2 regions of the Anoxybacillus kestanbolensis genome follow, and region 2 is predicted to be linked to the other one. Evidence: riboswitches for the same ligand, from Rfam matches in the RefSeq annotation. Region 2 holds a riboswitch; the other holds the start of a gene.
What was found. A riboswitch is a leader RNA that binds a small molecule or an ion and turns the genes downstream of it on or off. The one in region 2 is predicted to bind thiamine pyrophosphate.
Positions count from the first base shown of each region.

Region 1: linked by a shared signal. The riboswitch ahead of thiM (hydroxyethylthiazole kinase) and the one ahead of thiC (phosphomethylpyrimidine synthase ThiC) in region 2 are both predicted to bind thiamine pyrophosphate.

Region 1 is NZ_MQAD01000005.1:244,665-247,877, forward strand. It holds gene BO219_RS03665 (enoyl-CoA hydratase) at 1-211, opposite strand, end outside; gene thiE (thiamine phosphate synthase) at 254-907, opposite strand; gene thiM (hydroxyethylthiazole kinase) at 908-1,702, opposite strand; TPP riboswitch at 1,759-1,874, opposite strand; gene hcp (hydroxylamine reductase) at 2,038-3,213, shown strand, end outside.
Region 2 is NZ_MQAD01000005.1:13,600-16,812, forward strand. It holds gene BO219_RS02405 (potassium/proton antiporter) at 1-70, opposite strand, end outside; gene thiC (phosphomethylpyrimidine synthase ThiC) at 184-1,872, opposite strand; TPP riboswitch at 1,980-2,094, opposite strand; gene BO219_RS14725 (PH domain-containing protein) at 2,472-2,693, shown strand; gene BO219_RS02420 (PH domain-containing protein) at 2,709-2,933, shown strand; gene BO219_RS02425 (NAD-dependent deacylase) at 2,978-3,213, opposite strand, start outside.

The sequences.
Region 1 (3,213 bases), 230 kb from region 2:
TGCCGCGACCACGAATGATGACGATATCCGCTTCACTTGCTTCAACTTCTTTTAACGCTTGTAACAACTCTGTTAACATTTGTTCATGTAAAGCATTTAGCGCATTCGGACGATTCAATTCAATGGTTGCGACGCGATTTTCGTATGATAGTACGATATGTTCCATCTTCTCCATCCCCTCTTTCGTTTGTTCGCTATTTTCTTTCGACATATATGAATAAAATCCTGCACAGAACAAAACAAAAAGACGACATCATCTGTCGCCTTTTTGTTTTGCACGCATGACAATCTCATATAGTCGTTTTGTTTGTTCGTAAATATGTTCAGCACGGCAAATGGCCGAAATGACAGCAATTCCGTCTGCACCCGCTTCGATCACTTGTTTGGCTGTTTGTTCTGTAATTCCACCGATCGCAACGAGTGGAACACGTTTTTCATGGGCACGAATATGTTCAATCATCGTCAGTCCACATGCTTGCTTTGCATCTTCTTTTGAAACAGTTGGGAAAATCGGGCCTAATCCAACATAATCGGCGCAAGCAGCAAGCGCTTTTTTTACTTCATTTAAGTTGTGAACAGATACGCCTAAATATTTATCTCCTATGCGATCGCGAACGCGTTCAGCTACTTCGTCTTCTTGACCGACATGAACGCCATCTGCCTGTAAAGCGAGGGCCAAATCGACATCGTCATTCACGATAAAAGGAATATTATACATTCGGCATCGTTCAAGTAATTTCTCGGCTAAGCGGTATTTTTCAATCCCCGTAAGCGCCCCCTTTCCTTTTTCGCGAAACTGAAACATTGTAATACCGCCTTTAATTGCTTCATCAAGCACAGCGAGCGGATCTTTCGTACAATCGATACTCCCCATAACGAAATACAACGATAGCTTCTGCTTCATCATTTATTCCCCTTGAATACGCGCGTATTGATCAACTTCTTCTGCACTCGTTTCATGTAAAGCATTTAAAAAAGAAAGTTGAAAAGAACCAGGTGCTTTTGCTTGTTTGGCTGCTTTTTCAGCCGCCACACCGTAATAAGCGAGGGCAGCAACTGATGACATCATCATATCGTCTCCTATACCCGCAAATGCACCTAATACCGAACTTAACAAACAACCTGTCCCTGTTACTTTCGTTAACATCGCATCACCATTTGAGACGATTACAATACGTTCTCCATCGGTTACTACATCATCTTTCCCTGTGACAACAACTACAGAACGAAACATGAGTGCTGCTTTTTTCGCTACATCCACGAGGTCACCTTGAACGTCTCCTGCATCGACTCCTTTTGTACGTACTTGTTCACCCGCAATGCTCGCAATTTCCGATGCGTTCCCACGTAAAATCGAAATGTTTACTTCACGTAATATACGTCTGGCTGTTTCGGTGCGGTACGCTGTCGCACCAGCTCCAACAGGATCGAAAATGACAGGAATGTTTGCCTCATTTGCTGCTTTTCCGGCAATTAACATCGCCTCTACGTCTGTTTCGTTTAGCGTGCCAATGTTTAACACTAAAGCACGAGCTAACCGAACCATATCCGCTACTTCTTCTTTTGCATACGCCATAACAGAAGATGCGCCTACAGCAAGCAAACCATTCGCAACAAAATTGGTCACCACAACATTTGTCATATTATGTACGAGTGGTGACTCCTTCCTAACACGCGTTAACCATTGTCCTACATTCATCATTCATTCCCCCTAAAAAAAATAAAAACTAGTCGGACAGAGTCGACTAGTTTGCGTACTGAAAACATAGCCTACTTCCCTCCGCTGGTACAAACCAGATCAGGTTCAAAGGGTTGGAAAACTGATTGCGCGTTTTCCTCTCAGCCATCGCCATCCGGCACCCCTAGTAGTTTGATTGATTCAATTTTCTTTCATTTTAATACATTTTTTCTCTTGATTCAATATGGATTATTGTCAAATTCCGTTCACATTTTTGTATGAAAGTGTGATATGTATCACTTACGACGTACATATTTTCTCCTATTGTTAAAGTGTCAATAAGAAAAGGAGGGGTCATAATGTTTTGTCATCAATGTGAACAAACACCAACAGGGGGATGTACTGTTGTTGGAGTTTGCGGGAAAGATGAAACAATTGCAAGTTTGCAAGATACGATCGTATTTGCATTAAAAGGAATTGCAGCATATCGCACGCATGCCCATCAACTTGGGTATACCGATCCGTTCGTTGATACAACGACACATGAAGCGTTATATATGACGTTAACAAACTCTAACTTTAACGTACAAGAACATATAGACATGGCGATGAAAGTCGGAAGAGCAGCCATTCGCGTAATGGAACTACTCGATCGAGCACATACAGAACGACTTGGCATTCCTCAACCTGTTCGTGTAACGCAAAATAGAATTGAAGGAAAATGTATTCTCGTTACAGGACATAACTTATTTGCCCTTGAACAACTATTAAAACAAACAGAAGGAAAAGGAATTAACATTTACACACATTCCGAAATGCTTCCAGCACATGGTTACCCACAATTAAAAAAATATAAACATCTGAAAGGAAATGTCGGAAAAGCATGGTACGATCAACGTCGCCTATTTGAAAAATTCCCTGGTGCTATTTTAGCGACAACAAACTGTGTCATGCCGATAAAAGGTTCATATGCTGATCGCATGTTTTCATATGATGTAGCCGGATTAGAACATGTGCAAAAAATCGAAAACGATGATTTCACGCCGTTAATTGAGAAAGCGCTACAACTTCCAGAAGCAAACATTGAATCGGATGAAACGTTAGTGACTGGTTTCCATCACGAAACTGTAATTCAAATTGCACCAGAAATTATTCAAGCTGTAAAAGAAGGAAAAATTGAACGCTTTTTCGTTATCGCAGGTTGCGACGCTCCTGGAAAAGGCGGTGAATATTATCGCACGTTAGCTACATCGTTACCGAAAAACACTGTCATTTTAACGACATCCTGTGGGAAATTCCGCTTTAACGATGTCGACTACGGGGTTGTTCCTGGCACGAACATTCCACGATATATTGATTTAGGGCAATGCAACAACTCGATTTCGACTGTCAAAATTGCAATGGCGCTTGCGGAAGCATTCGGCTGTGAGGTCAATGAGTTACCGGTCAGCATCGTTCTTTCATGGTTTGAACAAAAAGCAGTTGCAATCTTACTCGGATTGTTTAGTTTAGGCATTCAAGACATTCGAATTGGA
Region 2 (3,213 bases):
TTGTTAATACACCGATGATTAGAAGTAATCCTAACAGAAAAATGATGAAATCTGTGAGCAAGCAAGTCACCTCTTTCCATACTTTCTACTTAAAGTTACGACTTAAATTTAAGCTATAGTAAGCGGAATGTCAACGAATATGACTTAAATAACATTTTTTGTAAAAAAAGTGCAAGCTGAGCGCTATCTCTCAGCTTGCATGATGTTTGTATATTCAACAAATTGTTTTGCCTTTTCTTTCATTCCTTCGCTTTGTAGTGTTTTTTGTAATTCATGAGAAATATTCATTGAACAAAATTTTGGACCGCACATCGAACAAAAATGAGCAAGCTTTGCTCCTTCGGCCGGTAGCGTTTCATCGTGATATTCACGTGCGCGCTCAGGATCTAGTGACAAGTTGAATTGATCTTGCCAACGGAACTCAAATCTCGCCTTTGATAATGCATCATCACGCGTTTGTGCGCCAGGGTGTCCTTTTGCTAAGTCAGCAGCGTGGGCAGCAATTTTGTAGGCGATGACTCCTTGGCGGACGTCTTCTTTATTCGGTAGGCCGAGATGTTCTTTTGGTGTCACATAGCAAAGCATGGCCGTACCGTGCCAGCCGATAAGCGCTGCACCGATAGCTGAGGTGATATGGTCGTAACCTGGTGCAATGTCGGTAGTGATAGGACCTAGCGTATAAAAAGGTGCCCCATGACAAATTTCAATTTGTTTATCGACATTTTCTTTAATTTTATGCATTGGAATATGCCCTGGGCCTTCGATCATCACTTGGACATCATGTTCCCAAGCGATTTTTGTCAACTCTCCAAGTGTTTGTAACTCGGCGAATTGCGCCTCATCGTTTGCGTCTGCAATTGAGCCTGGACGTAATCCATCCCCAAGTGAAATAGCAATATCGTAAGTTTTTAAAATTTCGCAAATTTCTTCGAAGTGGGTGTATAAAAAGTTTTCTTCATGGTGTGCTAAACACCATTGTGCCATAATTGAACCACCCCGAGAGACAATACCAGTTGTTCGGTTGACTGTTAGTGGGATATAGCGAAGTAAGACACCTGCATGAATAGTAAAATAGTCTACGCCTTGTTCGGCTTGTTCAATTAATGTTTCTCGGTAAATGTCCCATGATAAGTTTTCGACAATGCCGTTCACTTTCTCTAACGCCTGGTAAATAGGTACAGTTCCAATCGGCACAGGGGAGTTTCGAATAATATATTCTCGCGTCTCATGTATATGCTTTCCTGTCGATAAGTCCATGACTGTATCGGCACCCCAACGAACAGCCCAAAGCATTTTTTCAACTTCTTCTTCTAAGGAAGATGTGACAGCTGAATTTCCGATATTTGCGTTAATTTTCACATGGAATTTACTTCCTATAATCATTGGTTCACTTTCAGGGTGGTTAATATTAGCTGGGATAATTGCTCTTCCTGCTGCAACTTCTTGACGAACAAATTCGGGATCCATTTGTTCACGAATTGCGACAAACTCCATTTCAGGTGTAATGATCCCTCGTTTTGCATAATGCATTTGGGTCACAACTTTCCCTTTTTTCGCACGAAAACGTCTAGGTGAAAAAGGAATGTTTGTTCTCACTAATGAAGGGTTATATTCTTCTACATCGCCACGCTCCGTTATCCATTTTTCTCTTAATTTTGGCAATCCTTTATCAATATTCGGCGCGAAAAGTGGGTCGGTGTATGGTCCACTCGTGTCATAGACTCGAATAGGCTCATTTTCTAGCATCGTTGTACCTGTTTTGGTTGGAGAAAGTTGAATTTCTCGCATTGGCACACGAACATCTTCACGCGTTCCGAGCACATACACTTTTTTACTCGAGGGAAATGGCATTGATGAAAATAAGTCTTTCATTTTTAATCGCTCCTTTTCATTTTTTAGCTGGAGCAACGCCAATACGTAAAAAGATCAGGCTCCATAAAGAGAACCTGATCTTGTCCGCAAATAGCACAAGTAAAGAACACTCGCGCCATCTACTTCCCTACGCTGGCATCACCCAGATCAGGTTCAAAGGGTCAAAGAACTTTTGCGCGTTCTTCTCTCAGTCCAAGCTATTGGACACCCCTAGTAGATGTAAAATTATGAACTTTAAAAATAATTTAGCACATGATAAAAATATTGTAAAGTTATAAATGACAAACTTGTTAAAATGGGGGCATAGTGGACGTACGAACCGATGATTTCGGGATGGAGTTCGTATGTTAGAAGTGCAGTGATAGAAGCATGAAAAAGGGGTGTGTAAGAAAACGGGGGAATGTTCTATCGAAACGTGCTGTGTCTATATGGCGCATATATGAAGCTATTCGTTTCATTATTTTTTCCCTTTTGTACGTAATTGTTAGTTTTTTCGTTTCGACATGGGTCGTTTTGATGTTTGTCTGTTTGTCGATTGTAGATGGCATGTTATTCGTTTTCTTCGTTCCACGCTGGAAATGGGAACGTTGGCGGTATATGTGATACGCGATCAGGAAATCGAGCTTGAACATGGGGTGTGGATTCGTAAGCGTACGCTTATTCCGCTTCGCTGCGTGCAACATGTTGATGTAAAGCAAGGTCCATTAGCAAGAAAGTATAAACTTGCTTCGCTTTATATTTATACAGCAGCAATGGCACATGAAATTCCGTTCCTTGATGAACAAGCAGCAGAGAAGTTGCGTTACACATTTCTTCTTTAGTAAAGGAAGATGAACATGATGAATGAAGCGAAACGGTTACATCCGATTGTGATTGTTATTTACATAACCAAGCGGTTAAAGCATCGTATTCAATCGTTAACAATCTCTCAATCTCGTATGCAACAACGACTCGGATTATGTACCGTACATGCGACGGTCATGCCAGGCATACGTGCAAAAGTTGTTGATGTTGATGAAAGTACAGCAAAAACGATATACGAATGGTTTTTGGGAAATTAAACATAATGTGTCCCAAAAGTACACGTTTTGGGACACACTCACTTTTAAAGGAATGCGTCAATTTCCTGCAACACTTCTCCGATTTTACGACCATGTATAAGCAAATCTGCCCAGTCATCTAATGGCGTCGGTTCCATATTCACAATAACGAGTTTTGCTCCGCTTCGTTTGGCGATGACAGGAAGCTCGTTAGCTGGCGATACTTGTAAAGAAGAGCCGAGTACAATCCATAAATCTGCTCGTTCGGCTGCTGTCCATGCTTGTTCAAACGCATCATACG